Regions from separate parts of the Roseovarius tibetensis genome, predicted to be linked through region 3. Evidence: riboswitches for the same ligand, from Rfam matches in the RefSeq annotation. Region 3 holds a riboswitch; each other region holds the start of a gene.
The links. Region 3 has a riboswitch for cobalamin ahead of ACROSR_RS12185 (energy-coupling factor ABC transporter permease). Riboswitches for the same ligand answer to the same signal wherever they lie in the genome.
Positions count from the first base shown of each region.

Region 1: linked by a shared signal. The riboswitch ahead of ACROSR_RS04580 (ABC transporter substrate-binding protein) and the one ahead of ACROSR_RS12185 (energy-coupling factor ABC transporter permease) in region 3 are both predicted to bind cobalamin.
Region 2: linked by a shared signal. The riboswitch ahead of ACROSR_RS15655 (TonB-dependent receptor plug domain-containing protein) and the one ahead of ACROSR_RS12185 (energy-coupling factor ABC transporter permease) in region 3 are both predicted to bind cobalamin.

Region 1 is NZ_JBPBBB010000004.1:108,392-114,775, reverse strand. Features, by position in the region: gene ACROSR_RS04595 (peptide chain release factor 3) at 1-667, shown strand, start outside; gene mutL (DNA mismatch repair endonuclease MutL) at 730-2,568, shown strand; gene ACROSR_RS04585 (DNA recombination protein RmuC) at 2,565-3,746, shown strand; cobalamin riboswitch at 3,783-3,990, shown strand; gene ACROSR_RS04580 (ABC transporter substrate-binding protein) at 4,216-5,058, shown strand; gene ACROSR_RS04575 (FecCD family ABC transporter permease) at 5,055-6,038, shown strand; gene ACROSR_RS04570 (ABC transporter ATP-binding protein) at 6,035-6,384, shown strand, end outside.
Region 2 is NZ_JBPBBB010000030.1:25,998-32,381, forward strand. Features, by position in the region: gene ACROSR_RS15620 (tellurite resistance TerB family protein) at 2-439, shown strand; gene ACROSR_RS15625 (tellurite resistance TerB family protein) at 484-930, shown strand; gene ACROSR_RS15630 (ABC transporter ATP-binding protein) at 1,028-1,801, shown strand; gene ACROSR_RS15635 (transporter substrate-binding domain-containing protein) at 1,829-2,545, shown strand; gene ACROSR_RS15640 (ABC transporter permease) at 2,597-3,478, shown strand; gene ACROSR_RS15645 (ABC transporter permease) at 3,475-4,281, shown strand; gene ACROSR_RS15650 (nucleotidyltransferase family protein) at 4,278-4,886, shown strand; cobalamin riboswitch at 4,926-5,138, shown strand; gene ACROSR_RS15655 (TonB-dependent receptor plug domain-containing protein) at 5,273-6,384, shown strand, end outside.
Region 3 is NZ_JBPBBB010000017.1:35,272-41,655, forward strand. Features, by position in the region: partial or broken gene ACROSR_RS12160 (thiamine phosphate synthase) at 1-83, shown strand, start outside; gene ACROSR_RS12165 (thiamine phosphate synthase) at 20-211, shown strand; gene thiD (bifunctional hydroxymethylpyrimidine kinase/phosphomethylpyrimidine kinase) at 208-1,023, shown strand; gene ACROSR_RS12175 (3-oxoacyl-ACP reductase) at 1,020-1,784, shown strand; gene cobF (precorrin-6A synthase (deacetylating)) at 1,997-2,737, opposite strand; gene ACROSR_RS12185 (energy-coupling factor ABC transporter permease) at 2,806-3,483, opposite strand; cobalamin riboswitch at 3,542-3,724, opposite strand; gene cobA (uroporphyrinogen-III C-methyltransferase) at 3,760-4,479, opposite strand; gene ACROSR_RS12195 (cobyrinic acid a,c-diamide synthase CobB) at 4,476-5,786, opposite strand; gene cobM (precorrin-4 C(11)-methyltransferase) at 5,793-6,384, opposite strand, start outside.

The DNA of each region.
Region 1 (6,384 bases), on a different contig from region 3:
CAAGCACCGCGACCGCGTGGCCTTCGTGCGTCTCGCCTCGGGGCATTTCAAGCGCGGCATGAAGCTGACGCATGTGCGCTCGAAAAAGCAGATGACGGTCTCGGCGCCAGTGCTGTTTCTGGCGTCCGACCGCGAGCTTGCCGAAGAGGCGTGGGCGGGCGACATCATCGGCATCCCCAATCACGGGCAGCTGCGCATCGGCGACACCCTGACCGAGGGCGAGTCGATCCGAGTCGCCGGCATCCCGTCCTTTGCGCCGGAACTGCTGCAACAGGCACGCGCGGGCGACCCGATGAAGGCCAAGCACCTGGAAAAGGCCCTGATGCAATTCGCCGAGGAAGGGGCGGCCAAGGTGTTCAAGCCCGCCTTCGGGTCGGGCTTCATCGTCGGTGTCGTGGGCGCCCTGCAATTCGAGGTGCTGGCCAGCCGGATAGAACAGGAATACGGGCTGCCCGTGCGCTTCGAGGCGTCGCAATTCACCTCGGCGCGGTGGATCGCCGGCGACAAGCAGGCGATGGAGGCCTTCACCAACGCCAACAAGCAACACATCGCCTACGACAATGACGGCGACGCCGTGTACCTCACGCGGATGCAGTGGGATATCGACCGTGTGGACCGCGACCACCCCGAGATTACCCTGACCGCGACCAAGGAAATGATGGTGTAACCGGCCCCCGTTGCAAACACCGCTCTGGCAGAATCGTATGGGTTCATGCTAAGTTTTGCGGCATGAACACGCCGACACCCAATATAAGCGCAGCACAACCGCTGATCCGGCAACTTGACGAGGCGGCGGTCAACCGCATCGCCGCCGGCGAGGTGGTCGAACGCCCGGCCTCGGCCGTGAAAGAACTGCTGGAAAACGCGCTTGATGCCGGGGCGACACGCATCGAGGTGGCCCATGCCGATGGCGGCAAGACGCTGATCCGGGTGACCGATGATGGCTGCGGCATGGCCCCCGACCAGTTGCCGCTGGCGCTGGCCCGGCACGCCACCTCGAAGATCGACGGCAGCGACTTGCTGAACATCCACTCGTTCGGCTTCCGGGGCGAGGCGCTACCATCTTTGGGGGCTGTCGGGCGGCTGCGCATCACCTCGCGGGCCGACGGCCATGACGCGGCCGAAATCGCCGTCACGGGCGGTCAGATCGGCGCGGTGAAGCCCGCCGCGCTTAATTCCGGGACGGTGGTGGAGCTGCGCGATCTCTTTCACGCCACGCCTGCGCGGCTGAAATTCATGCGCACCGACCGGGCCGAGACGCAGGCGATCACCGACATCGTCAAGCGCCTTGCCATGGCCGAACCGCGCGTCGGGTTCACCCTGCGCGACGTCTCGGATGCCGGCGAGGGCCGCGTGGCCTTCCGCGCCGAGGCCGAGACCGGCGATCTCTTCGACGCGCTGCACGGGCGTCTGCGGCGTATCCTCGGCGCGGAATTCGCCGATAACGCGCTGCGCATCGACGCCACACGCGACGGGCTGCGGATGACCGGCTTTGCCGCGCTGCCGACCTATTCGCGCGGATCGGCCGTCGCGCAATACCTGTTCGTCAACGGTCGCCCGGTGCGCGACCGGATGCTCTACGGCGCGCTGCGCGCCGCTTATCAGGACGTGCTGTCGCGCGACCGCCACCCGGCGGCGGCACTTTTCATCGATTGCGACCCGGTGCTGGTGGACGTCAACGTACACCCGGCGAAATCCGAAGTGCGGTTTCGCGACCCCGGCATCGCGCGCGGGCTGATCGTGTCGGGCCTGCGGCATGCGCTGGCCGAGGCCGGGCACCGGGCGTCGTCGACCGTGGCGGGCGCGGCCCTCGGTGCATTCCGGCCGGAACCTGCGGGCGGCCGTGTCTACCAGATGGACCGGCCCTCGGCGCAGGCCCGCGCAGCCGCCTACCAGGCGCAGGCGCCGGGATTTTCCGACATGCCCGAGGCGTGGAGCGCACGGGTCGAGGACACGGCGACAACGCCCGAGGATACCGACGCCGCCGCCCTGCCCCTCGGGGCCGCGCGCGCGCAGATCCACGAGAATTACATCGTCGCCCAGACGGAAACCGGCCTGGTGATCGTCGATCAGCACGCCGCCCATGAACGACTGGTCTATGAGCGCCTGAAACGCCAGATGGCCGAGACCGGGATCGCCGCGCAGGCGCTGCTGATCCCCGAGATCGTCGAGTTGTCAGAGACCGATTGCGCCCTGCTGCACACCCATGCCGCCGACCTCGCCACGCTGGGGCTGAGCATCGAGCCCTTCGGCCCCGCCACCATCGCGGTGCGCGAAACCCCCGCGATCCTCGGCCCGGTGAACGCCGCCGCCCTGCTGCGCGACATAATCGACGAGTTGCACGACGCCGGCGACAGCTTCACGCTGAAATCCCGCATCGACGCGATCCTCAGCCGCGTGGCCTGTCACGGCTCGGTCCGGGCGGGCCGCCGCATGTCCGCCGACGAGATGAACGCGCTGTTGCGCGAGATGGAGCGCACGCCGCATTCGGGCCAGTGCAACCACGGGCGGCCCACCTATGTCGCGTTGCCGCTATCCGACATAGACCGCTTGTTCGGTCGCACATGATCCAGATCGGGGATCAGACCTTTGCGCTGGACGATCCCGCAACGCTGGCTGCCCTGATCGGGGGCGGCGTGCTGCTGCTGATCCTCGTGCTTCTGCTGATCGCGGTGCGCGCCGCCACGCGGTCCGCGCGGATGACCGAACCGCTGGCGCGGCAGGTCGGGCAGCTTGGCCAGCGGGTGCAGGGCCTTTCGGACGGGCAACAGCAGCTTGCCGGCGGTCTCACCCATGTGTCCGAGGCGCAATCGGCGGCGCAATCGCACATGCTGCAACTGATGGAAAAGCGCCTGTCACAAGTCACCGAACGGATGAACGAGAACCTGCAAGGCTCGGCCCGGCGCACCGCGCAAAGCCTTGGCGATCTGCAACAGCGGCTGCAGGTCATCGACAAGGCGCAGGACAACATCACCAAGCTGTCGGGCGATGTGCTGTCGCTTCAGGACATTCTCAGCAACAAGCAGACGCGCGGCGCGTTCGGGGAAATCCAGCTGCACGACATCGTCACCAAGGCGCTGCCATCGGACAGCTATTCGCTGCAGGCAACGCTATCCAATGGCAAGCGTGCCGATTGCCTGATCCACCTGCCCAACCCGCCGGGCCCGATCTGCATCGACAGCAAGTTCCCGCTGGAGGCCTACGAGGCCCTGCGCCGTGCCACCACCGACGCGGAACTGACAGAGGCGGCGCGTTTTCTGCGGACCTCGGTGCGCAAGCATATCAAGGATATCTCCGAGAAATACATCCTCGACGGCGAAACCGCCGATGGCGCGCTGATGTTCCTGCCGTCCGAGGCGGTCTATGCCGAACTGCACGCCAACTTTCCCGAGGTGGTGCGCGACGGGTTCGCGGCCAAGGTCTGGATCGTGTCGCCCACGACCTGCATGGCCACGCTCAACACCATGCGCGCGATCCTGAAGGATGCCCGGATGCGCGAACAGGCCGGCGCGATTCGCCGGGAACTGGGGCTGCTGTTTGCGGATGTGGACCGGCTGGGCACCCGCGTGGAAAACCTCGACCGGCATTTCAACCAGGCGTCCAAGGATATCTCGGACATCAAGATTTCCGCCGACAAGGCCGGACGCCGCGCCCGCCGTCTCGACAATTTCGATTTCGAGGAGCTGGCGCCCGAGACCGAACCCGCGCTTGCCGCCCCGCTCAACGGGTCGGCTGGCGAGGGGTGATCAGGTTTGGTCTTGCACTGACACGGTCGGGCGCTTAATCATTGGAGTTGCTTCGGTCCGGGTCCAAAAGACCCGGTGAAAAGGGAACCCGGTGCGATCCATGGTGGATCAAGTCCGTGACTGCCCCCGCAACTGTAAGCGGCGAGCGATACCGCATCATGCCACTGTCACGCCCCCGTGACGGGAAGGCCCGGTAAAGCGCCGACCCGCAAGTCAGGAGACCTGCCGAAGCGATCACCCTATCCGGGCGCGGGGTGCGCCATGGATAACGGTTTTTCCGTCGTGGTGGCGCTTTCGCCGTCTGCGGAAAGGGTCCGTCCCTTCCCCTGACCTACAGCTTGGACCATCCATGCCCAACCGGGTGTCGAAGGGACAGACCATGATCCAGTCCGGACCTGTCGCGCGGGCCGTGCCACGAAATGCGATCCTTGCCGCGCGGTTCGCCGTCGCGCCGCGGGGGTAGGGCACGATGCGGGTATTGCCTCTGATCGTCCTGTGCCTGTCCGTGGCCTTCACCAGCAGCGGGGCCCTGGCGGACACGGCCCCGCGCCGCGTGGTGTCGATCAACCTCTGCACGGATCAGTTGGCGATGATGCTGGCCGATCCCGGTCAGTTGATATCCGTCTCTGACCTGGCAAGCGATCCGCACAGTTCGGCCATGGCCGAGGCCGCCCGCGCCTATCCGGTCAATCACGGGCGCGCCGAAGAGGTCTATCTGCTGGATCCCGATCTGGTGCTTGCCGGGGCCTATACCGCCCGTGCCACGGTCGAGATGCTGCGCGGCGTCGGGATCGAGGTGGTGCAGTTCGCCCCGGCCAGTTCGCTGGCCGATACGCGCGACCGCATCACGAAGATGGCACGCGTGCTGGGACACAAGGCGCGCGGCGCGGCCCTGATCGCCAAGTTCGACGCGCGCCTCGACGCGCTGTCGGAAACCGGCGCGAACCGCCCGCGTGCCGCGATCTATCACCCAAATGGCTATACCCTGGGGGGTGGCACGCTGTCGAATGACATCCTGCAGGCCGCCGGATTTCGCAACCTCGCCCGCGAGATGGGTCTTCGGGGCGGGGGCACGGTGCCGGTCGAGACGCTGGTGATGGCCGCGCCGGACCTGCTGATCAGCGGCACGCCCCTGCCCGGAGAATCGCGATCCGAGGCGGTGCTGGATCATCCCGCGCTCGACATTCTGCGGGCAACGCGTGCCGGGATGCAGATCACCTCGCCCAGCTGGATCTGCGGCACGCCGCACGCGCTAGACGCGGTGGACCGCCTTGTGCAGACGCGCAAGCGCATGGCGGAGCACGTTGAATGAGCCGCCTTGCGCTGATCCTTCTGGCGGTGGTCGCGGCGCTGTTCACGGCCTCGCTGACCGTCGGTCCGGCTGAAACGACCGTGACCGAGGATCTCCGCGCGCTGATCTTCGGCGGCGACGGCCCGCTGCCGCTGGTGATGCGCGAGATCCGCCTGCCGCGTGCGCTTCTGGGGCTGATGATCGGTGTCAGCCTCGGGCTTGCCGGGGCTGCGATGCAAGGCTACCTGCGCAACCCGCTGGCCGAACCGGGGCTGATCGGCGTTTCAGGCTCGGCCGCCCTGGGCGCGGTGCTGGCGATCCATACCGGGCTTGCCGCGGCCTTCACCCTTGCGTTGCCGCTGGCGGCCCTTGCCGGGGCCGGGACAGGCGTGTTGCTGGTGCTTTTGCTGGCCGGCCCGCGCGGGGCGTCGATCACGCTGATCCTTGCCGGGATCGCGATCTCCTCGCTCGCCGCCGCGCTCACATCTCTGGTGCTGAACCTGTCACCTAATCCCTACGCGGCCAGCGAGATCGTGTTCTGGATGATGGGATCGCTGGCCGACCGGTCGATGACGCATGTCTGGCTGGCGCTGCCGCTGATGATCCTCGGCTGGGGGGCGCTGGCCACGCTGGGGCGCGGCCTCGATGCGCTGACCCTGGGCGAGGATGCGGCGGCGGCCATGGGCATCCGCCTGCGCGCGCTGCGGCTGACGCTGGTCTTCGGCACGGCCTGCGTGGTGGGGGCGGCGACGGCCGTGGCGGGCGCGATCGGTTTCGTCGGGCTTGTGGTCCCGCACCTGCTGCGGCCGCTGACCGGCGCACAACCCTCGCGTCTGCTGTGGGCGTCGGCGCTTGGCGGGGCGGCGATGGTGCTGGCCGCCGATCTGGCAACCCGGCTGATCCTGCCCGAGCGCGATCTGAAACTTGGCGTCCTGACCGCGATTGTCGGCGCGCCGCTGTTCCTGCACCTGATCTACAAGACGCGGGCGGACATGGCATGACGGAACTGCGCGTCGAGAACCTGTCGGTGCAGTTGCGCGGACGGCCCGTGCTTGGGGACGTGAACCTGACCGTGGAACCACGGGAATGTATCGGCCTTATCGGGCCCAACGGCGCGGGCAAGACGACGCTGCTGCGCGCGATCCTCGGGCTGGTGCCACATGCGGGGCATAGCAGCCTTGCCGCGCTGTCGCCCGACGCGCGCGGCCGCGCCTGTGCGTGGATGCCGCAATCGCGCGACATCGCCTGGCCGGTCAGCGTGGAAACCCTCGTGGCCCTTGGCCGCACCCCGCATCTGCGTGGACTGAAATCGCTGACCGATGCCGACCGGCGCCATGTGGACGCCGC
Region 2 (6,384 bases), on a different contig from region 3:
CATGTTGTCACGTCTTCTGCAGGCCTTTGCCGCCCCCGGGCCGACCCCCCTGCCCGAGCCCGACGAGAAACTGGCGCTCGGGGCACTGATGGTGCGCATCGCCAAATCGGACCGTCACTACGATGTCACGGAAATCCGGCGGATCGACCGGCTGCTGACGCGCCTCTACGATCTGGGGCCGGTCGAGGCGGCCAAGATGCGCGCCACCTGCGAAAAGCTTGAACATGCCGCCCCCGACACCGAGCGGTTCGGCCACCTCATCCGCGAAGGCGTCACCCATGAGACCCGCCTGTCCGCGCTCGCCGCGCTGTGGGAGGTTGTGCTGTCGGACGGCGAAACCCTGCCGCCCGAGTTGCGCGTGCTTGATGCCGCGCGCGCGGCCATGGGCCTGACCGAGGCAGACGGCGACATCGCGCGCGCCCGCGCCGAGGCGCCGTAAATTTCCAGTTTGCGACCTGTCATGCGACGTCCTATATCTGCTGAATGTTTGCAGATCTTCTCAACCGACTGGTTCAACCCGAACCCGACCCGCTCGATGACGGCGACGCACGTCTCGCCCTCACCGCGCTTCTTGTCCGTGTGGCCCGCAGCGATGGCGATTACGACGCCGCCGAGGTCGAGCGCATCACCCGGATCATCGAGACGCGCTACGACCTTTCGCAGGCGGATGCCGTGGCGCTGCGCGGCGAGGCCGAAACGCTGGAGGGCGAGGCCCCCGATACCGTCCGATTCACCCGTGCGATCAAGGATGCGGTACCTTACGAGGAACGGCGCGCGGTGATCTTTGCGCTGTGGCAGGTGGCAATGGCCGATGGAGCGCGCGACGCCAGCGAGGATGCGCTCTTGCGGCTTGTCGCGAACTTTCTTGGTATCTCGGACCGCGACAGCGCGCTTGCCCGACAGCAGGTCACCGCCGCCACAAACGAGTGACACCGCGTCAACCCCCGCGCATTGCGAGTTGCATTGCGGCTGATTTTCCTTCCTACTGTCACGGAAATGACATGGATCGCGACATCGGGGGATACGCGTGACGGAACGACCGGTTCTGGAAATCCGCAATCTGCACAAGGCCTACGGCGGGCTCGAGGTCATAAGGGGCGTCGATATCATTGCCCGCAGGGGTGATGTCGTCTCGCTTATCGGGTCATCGGGATCGGGCAAGTCCACGCTGCTGCGCTGTGCCAACCTGCTGGAAGACAGCCAACAGGGCGAGATCCTGTTCAAGAACGAGCCTGTCACGTGGAAAGGCACGGGCGCACATCGCCGACCCGCCGATGCCAGACAGGTGCTGCGCATCCGCACCAACCTGTCGATGGTGTTCCAGCAATTCAATCTGTGGGCGCACATGACGATCCTGCAGAACGTGATGGAGGCGCCCGTCACCGTGCTGGGCCGCGACCGCGCCGAGGCGGAACAGGCCGCGCGCGGCTATCTTGACAAGGTCGGAATCGCCGAGAAATGCGAGATGTATCCCGCCCAGCTTTCGGGCGGCCAGCAACAGCGCGCCGCCATCGCCCGCGCGCTGTGCATGGAGCCCGAGGCACTTCTCTTCGACGAGCCGACCTCGGCGCTCGACCCCGAGCTGGAACAGGAGGTGATCCGCGTCATCAAGGATCTGGCGGCCGAGGGCCGCACGATGATCCTGGTCACCCACGACATGAACATGGCCCGCGATGTCAGCGATCACGTCGTGTTCCTGCATCAGGGCCTGATCGAGGAGGAAGGCGCGCCCGACGCGCTCTTCAATGCCCCGAAATCGACGCGGCTACAGGGCTTTCTCAGCTCGACCATGGCCGCCTGAAACCACCAACCAAGAGGGAGCAACCACATGAAAAAACTCATGGTATCCACCGCCGCTGTCACCATGATGGCCGGCATGGCCATGGCGCAGGACGTCGTCCGCCTCGGGACCGAGGGCGCCTATCCGCCGTGGAACTTCATCAATGACGCGGGCGAGGTCGACGGGTTCGAGCGTGACCTCGGCGACGAGCTATGCGACCGCGCCGAATTGAATTGCGAATGGGTCACGACCGACTGGGACAGCATCATCCCCAACCTCGTTTCCGGCAATTACGACGCGATCATTGCGGGCATGTCGATCACCGACGAACGCGATGAGGTGATCGACTTCACCCAGAACTACACGCCCCCCGATCCTTCGGCCTATCTGGGCATGTCCGAAGACGTCGACACGACCGGCGGCGTGATCGCGGCGCAGACCGGCACGATCCAGGCCGGCTACGTGGCCGAATCGGGTGCGACGCTGGTCGAATTCGCGACGCCAGAGGAAACCGTCGCGGCCGTCCGCAACGGCGAGGCCGACGCGGTGCTGGCCGACAAGTCCTATCTCGTGCCGATCGCCGAGAACAACCCCGACCTGCGGTTTGTCGGCACGGACGTGCCGCTTGGCGGTGGCGTCGGTATGGGGGTGCGCGAATCCGACACCGAGCTGCGCGAGACCTTCGACGCGGCGATCCAGTCGATGAAGGATGACGGCTCGCTCAACGAACTGATCAAGAAGTGGGACGTGTCCTCGACCTTCTGATCCAGCCCCAGGCCCCCGCGCGGGGGCCTGCCACAGCCCTGGAGGCCGGCCATCTTTTCGTTTTGCTCCGACCCTGCGAGCCTCGAAGGCCTGAAATGGCTGTCGTGCTACCTGACCACGGGCAAGCACGCCAATCTCTATTACGCCACCGGCACCGTTCTGCTGCTGCTGGCGATCACCGCGCCCGCCGCCCTTGTCTTCGGTTTTGGCGGGGCGATGGCGGCCCGCTCGCGGATCTGGCCGCTCAACTGGTTCGGCAAGGGCTATATCGCCATCGTGCGCGGTGTTCCGGATATCGCGTTCTTTCTGTTCTTCGTGATCGCCCTCGACCAGCTCTTCGAGGCGATCCGCCACAAGGTCAAATGCCCCGATTGGGATCAGCCGATCTGGCAGGGCAACGATTTCGTCGTCTGTCAGGCGGCCAAGCTGCCCTTGGGCAATGCCCCGCAATGGGTGCATGAGACCTACGGCTTCTTCATCGCGGTACTGACCTTCGCAATCGTGTTCGGGGCGTTTGCCGCCAACGTGCTTTTCGGGGCGATGCGTGCCGTGCCTCACGCCCAGATCGAGACCGCCGAGGCCTACGGCATGACTGCGCGCCAGACCTTCTGGCGCATTCTTGTGCCGCAGATGTGGATCTACGCCCTGCCCGGCCTGTCGAACCTGTGGATGGTGCTGACCAAGGCCACGCCGCTGCTGTTCCTGCTGGGGGTCGAGGATATCGTTTACTGGGCCCGAGAACTGGGCGGGACCGCGAACCCGCGCTTTACCGACTATCCGCATGGTGACTGGCGCATGTGGTATTTCATGGCGCTGCTGGTCTTCTATCTGGGGCTGACGCGCATCTCCGAGCTGTTTCTCGAACGGGTCATGCAGCGGCTAAGCCACGGTCAGGCCACCACCGGCGGCGACGCCCAGAGGAAAGCCGCATGAGCTGCTGGCAAACGATCCAGGACTACGGGCTGCGCTCACTGGGCTATGGCGAGCGTCTTCTGCCGCGCGAGGGCTATACCCTGTGCGAGCATTTCACGCTGATCGGGTCGGGGCTGATCTGGAACGTCTATTTCGGCACGATCGCCCTTCTCGCGGGGTTTTTCCTTGCTACCGCCGTTGCCGTGGGCAAGGGCACGCGCAACCCGTTGGTCCGCAAGCCGTCGGAATGGTTCATCTTCATTTTTCGCGGCTCGCCTCTCTTCATCCAGTTCTTCTTTGCCTACTTCCTGTTCCTGTCGCTGAAATCCGTGTCTCCGGTCTTTGACGCGTTCACCTCGGCATGGCTGGGCGCGCTTGTCGTGCTGTTTCTCAACACCGCCGCCTATTCGGGCGAGATCTTCTACGGCGCGCTGCGCTCGATCCCGCGCGGTGATGTCGAGGCCGCCGATGCCTATGGCTTTTCGGGCCTGCCACGCTTTCGCAAGATCATCTGGCCCACGATGCTGCGGCTGGCCTGGCCCGCCTATACCAACGAGGCGATATTCCTGTTTCACGCCACCACATTGGTCTTCTTTTCCGGCTTCCCGGCATGGCAGCAACGCGGTGACGCGCTTTATTACGCCAATTTCTTTGCCGACAAGACCTTCAATCCCTTCGTGCCCTACCCGATCCTCGCGGGCTATTTCATTCTGCTGACTCTGGTGATCATCGGCATCTTCGGGCTGATCAACCGGCGTCTCAACCGTCACCTGCCGCAAGCGGCGCGGCGCGGTCTGCGATTGCGTCTGAACGTGATCCGATGAGCACCGGTCCGCGGGTCCTGATCCTGCTGCCCGCCGCCGGGGCGTCGTCGCGGATGCGCGGCCGCGACAAGCTGCTGGAACCGGTGCGCGGCCAGCCCCTGTTGCGTGACCGTGTGGCAGCGGCGCTGGATCTTGGGCTGGATGTCGCGGTGACGCTGCCGCCCGACCGGCCCGAGCGTGCCGACACCTTGCGGGATCTCGTCGGCCCACGCCTTCACCTGATGACCGTGAACGATGCGGCGACCGGTATGTCGGCCTCGCTGCGCGCCGGGGCGGATCGGGCGCGCGCGGGCGGTTATGCCGGACTGATGGTGGTCCTGCCCGACCTGCCGGATCTCTTGACGCAGGACTTGAAGACCGTTCTGCAAGCTAATGATTCAAGGTCGATCCTGCGCGCAACCTCTCAGGATGGCCGCGCCGGTCACCCGGTGATCTTCCCGGCCGATGTCCTGCCGACCCTGGCGCGGCTGACGGGAGATGACGGCGCGCGCGACATTCTGCGCACGCATCCCGTGCGCCATCTCGCCCTGCCCGACACACGCGCGACCACCGATCTTGACACGCCCGAGGCCTGGGCGACGTGGCGCGCACGCAACGGCGGCTGACCGGCGGACATTTTCTCTTTGCAATTCGGTCCGGTTTCAGTACCGTCACACCACTTTGGTCCGGGCATGATCTGTCCGGGTAATAGGGAACACGGTGCGGCCCCCGACAGGTGGCCAAGACCGCGACTGCCCCCGCAACTGTAAGCGGTGAGCGAAGCCGGACCCATGTCACTGTCGCGGACCCCGCGATGGGAAGACCCGGCAAAGCCATGACCCGCAAGTCAGGAGACCTGCCGAAGTGATCACCCTATCCGGGCGCGGGGCGCGCACTGGATAACGGTCTTTTCCGTAGTGGTGGCACTTTCACCGTCTGCGGAAAGGTATGCCTTTCCAACGACTTATCGTTTGGAACACCAATGCCGCCACGCGGCACCAATAGGCATGACATGACATATCTCAAGATGACCACGGCCAGCGCGCTTTGTGCGCTCTGCACCACACCCGCACTTGGACAAGAGGTTCTAGACCTCGACACGATCACCGTGACCGCCAACCAGACCATCACCCGGCTGGCGCGCAGCGGCTCAACCGTCGAGGTGATCGATGCAGATGCGATCCGGTCCGCGCCCCGCGCCCGCATCGGCGACGTCCTGACATTCGAGCCGGGCATTTCCGCCTCGGCCAACGGGCCGCTTGGCACGACCTCGACATTGCGCATCCGGGGGCTTGGCGGGGCCTATGTGCCGGTATTGATCGACGGCATCGACGTGACCGACCCCGCCAGCAGCGGCGGCGGCTTTGATTTCGGCGGGCTGACCAATGCCGGGCTGGGCCGGATCGAGGTGCTGAAAGGCTCGCAATCGGCGCGCTACGGTCTCAACGCCGTGGGCGGCGTGGTCAACATCGAAAGCCTGCGCCCCACCGAGGACGGCGTGCACGGCTTTGCCGAGGCCGAGGCCGGGCAATACGCCTTCCGGCGCGGCGTTCTCGGCCTGACCGCGCGCACCGACCGCACCGATCTCGCATTCTCGATCAGCCGGATCGAGACCGATGGCTTTTCGGCGTCGGCCTTCGGAACCGAGGATGACGGGTACGAGGCGACACAGGCCAATCTTTACGCACGCCACCAGCTTACCGACACTTTCGCGGCGGGCCTCAGTGCGCTTTACATCGACAGCCGCGCCGAGTTCGACGAGTTCGGCGGCGATGGTGCGCCCCCCTTCGACGAGTACAACAACCGCGAGGTGACGGGCGTGCGCCTGTTCACCGAACTGGACACAGGGCCGGTCACCCACGAGCTGTCCGTGTCGACCTTCGAGACGGATCGCGTCAGTTTTTCCAACGGCACCGGGGATCGGTTCAAGGGCGAACGCGACCGCATCGAGTATCGGGGCAGCTATGATCCGGGGGGCATCTGGACGCTTAATTTCGGCGGCGACTACACCGAGGAAGAGGATCTCAACCAGACCATCGACCTGACCGGCCTGCAGGCGGAACTTCTGGTCGCCCCGCTGCGGACCCTCGATCTGGCGTTCTCGGTGCGGCATGACGATCATTC
Region 3 (6,384 bases):
CGCTGCGGCACCCATCGGCCTGCCGGGGCTCAAGCGGATCGTGTCGGCCTGCACGGTGCCTGTTGTCGCCATTGGCGGGCTGACCGCAGCCGACATCCCCGACCTGCGCGCGGCGGGCGCCGCGAGGTTGGCCGTCGTTTCGGCCGTGACCCGTGCGCCCGATCCCGAGGCCGCGACCCGCGCGCTGCATGACGCATGGAGGCGGCCATGATCCCCAACATCCTGTCCATCGCCGGTTCCGATCCTTCGGGCGGCGCCGGTATCCAGGCGGACATCAAGGCGATCTCGGCGAATGGCGGCTATGCCATGGCGGCGATCACCGCGCTGACCGCGCAGAACACGCAAGGCGTGACTGGCGTGGCGTTGACAGACCAGGACATGGTGGTGGATCAGATCGCCGCGATCCGCGCCGATATCCGCATCGACGCGGTCAAGATCGGCATGCTGGGCAGCGCTGCAATCGTGGAGGCCGTGGCAGGTGCGCTCGAGGGGCAGGCCACGCCCATCGTGCTGGACCCGGTGATGGTGGCCAAGGGCGGTGACCGACTGCTGGAGCCTGACGCCGTTGCCGCGCTGCGCGACCGGCTGCTGCCGATGGCCACGGTGCTGACCCCGAACCTGCCCGAGGCCGCCGACCTGCTGGACGCTGTCGAGGCGACCGACTGGCCGGCAATGGCGGCGCAGGCGGCTGCGCTGCGCGCCATGGGGCCGGAGGCGGTTCTGCTGAAGGGGGGGCATCTGGCTGGGCCGGACAGTCCGGACCTGTTGATGAGGGGGGACGGCGCCCAGCGGCTGGATGCCCCGCGCCACGCCACGCGCAACACACACGGGACCGGATGCACGCTGTCTTCGGCCTTGGCCGCGCAATTGGGTCACGGTCACGCAATCCCCGAGGCTGCGCGCCGGGCCAAGACCTATATCGCCGCCACCATTGCCGCGGCAGAGACCCTGACTGTCGGGAGCGGCCACGGTCCCGTCCACCATTTCCACGCCATGCCTGACCCCAAGGAGATCACGCCATGACCACAGCCATCCACGACCAGACCGTCCTTGTCACCGGCGCGGGCCGGGGCCTGGGCGCTGCCATTGCCCGCGCCTTCGCCCGCGAGGGTGCGCGCGTCGCCATCAACTACCGCCGCAGCGCGGAGGCTGCGCAGGCGCTGGCAAGCGAGCTGGGCGATGGCGCCGCGGCCTTCGCGGCCGACGTGACGGACCCGACGGCGGTGAACCACATGGTGGACGAGATCGCCGATCGGCTTGGCCCGCCCACGGTGCTGATGCACAATGCGCTGGCAGATTTTTCCTTTGACGGGGATGCGCGCACGCCGCTGGAACGGATGAGTTGGGACGACATCGCCGCGCAGACGCAGGTCGCAGTGGGCGGCGCGCTGCACGCGATCAACGCGCTGCGGCCGCATTTCGAGGCCACGGGCGGCGGGCGCGTCGTCACCATCGGCACCAATCTTTTCCATAACCCGGTGGTGCCCTATCACGATTATACCGCCGCCAAGGGCGCGCTCATGGCCTTCACACGCACGGCCGCGCGCGATCTCGGGCCGCTGGACGTGACGGTCAACATGGTGGCGGGAGGCCTGTTGCGCACCACAGACGCCAGTGCCGCCACGCCCGACGCGGTGTTTGACCTGATCGCGGGTCAGACGCCGCTGGGCCACGTAACGACACCCGAGGAACTGGCTGACGCGGTCCTGTTCTTCGCCTCGCCCTGGGCCCGCGCGGTGACCGGCCAGACGCTGATCGTGGACGGGGGGCTGGTCTGCGGATGAGCAGACATTCAACAAGCCTTTCGGACCACGAGCCGCAGGGCGCAGGCCATTGTCTTGGCTGTGGAATGGGGGCCATCCGCACCCATAAGGGGGGATAACGCCGTAATCGGCCCTTCGGGTGCGACTTGTCCGGATCACTGATGTTACAGCGGGGCCTGCGGATTTGCCCTCGGACCAGGCGTTCGAGACACCACTGCTTTGCTCAGGATCGATCAGACCCGACGCAGCACGTAGCTGTCCATGATCCAGCCGTGCCGTTCCCGTGCTGTCGCACGGGCCTTCACGATTTGGTCGACTGTTTCATGGAGAGGGCCTTCGAGCAGGATTTGATGGTCTGAACCGAGATAGGCGCCCCACCAGATGTGCAGCCCTGCCGTATCGAGGTGCTGGAACGCGCATTGTCCGTCCAGCATCACGACCACCGTGTCTTGATCCTGTGGCATTCCGGACGCCCGCAGACGGCGCCCTGTCGTGATCTGCACTGCGCCGTCCACCGTGTTGAGCGGGATTGCATGGGCCGCCGTCAGCGCCTGTATCGCCGTGATGCCCGGCACGACCCGGACGGAGGGGGTGGGATGCAGGCGCGCGGCAATGCGCAGCGTGCTGTCGTAGAGCGATGGATCCCCCCAGACCAGAAGCGCGACAGGGCCATCGACCCCGGCCTGCGCGATGGTCGCTTGCCAGCGACGGGCGATCTCGTCATGCCAGCGGGCGACGCGCTCTTGATAGGGCAAGGCGGGAGCGCGCTCTGGATATTCGAACTGAGCGACAGCGGCCCGGGACCCCGTGGCCGCTATGATCTGGTATCGAATCTCGGCGAGGTCGTCCTTGCCCTGCCCCTTGTGCGGCACGAGGATCAGGGCGGCGTCGCGCAGTGCCTGTACCCCCTCCAGCGTGATATGCGATAGGCTGCCGGTACCGATGCCCACGAGCCGGATATCAAGTTGTGTCATGTCGGTTTCCACGCACGAGGAAGCCCGGGCCCGTATGCGGGACCCGAGCTTCGATTGCGATGGCAAGCCTACGCGGCGTTGTACAGCCGATGGGTGAACAGGCGCGAACGCTCCATCCCGCGCAGGGCCTTGGCCCCGGCTAGGATGCCCAGATCGGCAATCGGCTCGACAAGGAGCACGAGCATGTAAGCCGCGCCGAATGTCCAGACGGATTGGAATATCTCGGCGCCGGCGCCCTGGCCATAGAACGCCCAGAAGGCGACCCAGGCGACAATGCCGCCCTGATACATGGCGGAGAGTTTCAGAACGCTGGAATAGTCCAGGTCAACATATGCCGTGGTTTGCGGAATGGTCCGTCGTGCCAGCGCGGTGATGGCGAAAAGCGGCACCAGCAGGGTGGTGACATTCACGAAATACATCGGCATGTCCGTCGGGGAAAAAAGCATCCCTTGAAGCAACAGGCCGAACGCGAGGCCAATTGCGGCCGGTGCGGCTCCCATGAGCAGGAACAATGTCGTGCCGAGAATGAAGTGCACCTCGGAGATCCCTACCGGGAAATGCGGAAGGACTTCGAAAAAGACGAATGTGCCGACGGCTGCAAAGAGCGTCCTTACGGCAAACGAACCTGCGTCATGCGCCCGCAGGTCTTCCAGTGCGAGTTTTGCTGTATAGCCGGTCGCGCCGGCTGCGGTCGTATATGCAAATGCCATTTTGGCGCCGTCAACGACACCGGGTTCGATATGCATGGGGTATCCCTCGTTTCTATGGCTGCCCCTCCGGCAGCAAGATGCGCCGCATGCGCGGCGGGTTCGCTCTTATACGGCAGGTCTCCTGACTTGCGGGTCGCTGCGTGTCCGGCCTTCCCAGCCCGGAGGGGCCAGTGGTTTTCCATTACGCTCGCCGCTTACAGTTGCGGGGGCAGTCCGGGTCTTGCACCCGGTTCCCTATTAAGACGCTGAACACGTCACCGTGATTGAGAGTATTGCAGGTCATCGGATGGCGAACAAGTGATGAAGTTGGGCCTAATCCTCGCAAAGCGAGCCGAAAAGGATGAGCGCCGGATTGTCGCTGACCTCTTGGGTCAGCTGGTCTGCCAGCGACTGCACCGTGTGGCGTTCGATACGTTGCGCCTCGGTGCTGACTCCCTCGGCCAGCAGCGCCGGCGTGGTTCCGGGCAGCCCGGCTCCGCGCAGCGTGTCCACAAGTTTGGGAAAGGTGCGCTTGCCCATGAAAACGACCGTGGATGCGGTCGGATCGGCAAGCGCTGCGATATTCATGTCGTCTGGCAACTGTCCGGTCACGTCATGCCCGGTGATGAACTGGACACGCCGCGAAGTCAGTCGGCGGCTGAGCGGAATACCCGCAGCGGCGGCAGCTGCACAGGCCGAAGGCACACCGGGGATGATTTCAAAGGGGATGCCTGCAGCCTTGAGCGCAGTGATTTCTTCTTCGAGGCGTCCGAAAATGCCGCTGTCGCCAGATTTCAGCCGCACTGTGCGCTGGTTCATCTGCGCGTAGTCGACAAGAAGCTGACTGACATGGGTCTGCCTGGGCGAGGCCCGCCCCGCACGCTTGCCGACCCCGACAAGATCGGCCCCGCTGCGCACATGTCCCAGGATCGGGCCGGAAGACAGGTCATCGAAGAGCACGGCATCCGCGCGCTTCAGCCGATCCACGGCCTTGAGTGTCAGAAGTTCGGGATCGCCGGGCCCCGAACTCACGAAACTGACAAAGCCGGTCATGCGCCTTCCTCTTGGGTGATAAGGTGAAAGAACGTCCCCGAGGCCAGGCCGCGGCGCGAGCCTGTCTCGGGCACCGGAGAGCCATCGGCGTCGCACACCTTCGCCAATGGCGCATCGGGCTGTTCGAGAATGGTCGAATAGTGGAATTCGTGCCCGCGCAGCGCCGTGCCCGGAGAGAATCCCGGCAATGGGGCCTCAAGGACCGCCCGCCGATAGCCAAGGTGGAATTTGCGTTTCTCATAGCTGGTGACAAGCCCGAGCAGCCCTGCCATCCGGTGCCGGGTGCCGGATTTGTCGATCAGCGCTTCGCCCAGGGCCATGTAGCCGCCGCATTCGCCATGCACGGGGCGGGTTTGCGCGTGCGCGCGCAGGCCTGCGCGAAACCTTTCGGCGGCGGCAAGTTCGCCTGCGTGCAGCTCTGGGTACCCGCCGGGCAGCCAGGCCAGATCGGCATCCGGGTGCGGGGCCTCATCGGCAAGCGGAGAAAACGGCATGATCTGCGCACCTGCCTCCTGCCAGCCTTCCAGAAGATGCGGATAGGTGAAGGAAAACGCCGCATCCCGCGCGATCGCGATGCGCTGCGCCGGCGGTCCGGGCAGGCTGGCCGGGGTTGGGGGCAAAGCGCGGCCCCGGGCCGCCGCGCGAATGGCGGCAAGATCCACATGCGCGCGCAGAAAGCTGGAATATCCGGCAATCGCGGCGTCAAGATCGGGGTGTTCCACGGCCTGTATCAGGCCCAGGTGCCGCTCCGGCAGGGCCAGGTCGCCACGCCGCGGCAAAACGCCGAGAACCGGCAGGCCCGCGCGATCCATCCCCAGACGCGTCAGCCGCTCGTGGCGGGGCGATGCCACACGGTTGAGGATCACCCCCGCGAAGGGCAGGTCGGGATTGTAGCTTTTGAAACCAAGCGCGGTGGCGGCGGCGGATTGCGCCTGCCCGCCCACATCGAGCACCAGTATCACGGGCCAGCCCATCGCCTGCGCCGTCTCGGCGCTGCTGCCGAAGCCTTGCTGGCCGCGCGTGGCGACGCCATCAAAGAGACCCATGGAGCCTTCGGCCACGCAGATATCCGTATGCGCGCCCTGCGCCGAGATCGCTTGCCAGAGCTCGGGCCCCATGGCCCAGCCATCAAGGTTGAAGCTGGATCGCCCACTGGCCGCTTGGTGAAAGGCCGGATCGATATAGTCCGGCCCGGATTTGAAGGGCTGCACGGCCAATCCATCTTCGGCCAGAGCACGCAGCAGCCCCAGCATGACAGTCGTTTTGCCGGTGCCCGACGACGGCGCGGAAATCAGCAGCCCCTTCATGCCAAGTCACCCATTTTCTGTTTCCTCCGTCCAGTTTATCCACGGACTCTCCGCGCTCTGTGGCCGGTAGCGGCGGTCATAAGTCTCCGCATATAGGCAGCTTTCCTCGAACCCTTCGCCCGCCAGCGCGGGGCCAACGAGGATCAGGGCCGTGCGTTGAATGTTTTCCGTCAGCTTGCCTTGAATATCCGCCAGTGTTCCGCGAAGGATCGCCTCGTCCGGCCAGCTGGCCCGGTAGACCACGGCAACCGGACAGTCCGGCCCATAGGCCGGCGTCAGGTCGTCCACCACGCGCACCAGGTTCTGGATTGACAGGTGGATGGCCAGCGTGGCGCCGGTGGCGGCGAAATTTGTCAGTGTCTCGCCCTCGGGCATGGTGGATGCTCGACCCGGGGTGCGCGTCAGGACGACCGATTGCGCCAGCCCCGGCAGGGTCAGTTCAGCCCCGAGCGACGCTGCGGCGGCGGCAAAGGCGGGAACGCCCGGCGTGACCGACACCGGAATACCCTCGGCCCGCAGGCGGCGCATCTGTTCGCCCATGGCCGACCAGACGGACAGGTCGCCCGAATGGAGCCGCACCACATCCTGGCCGGCCTGT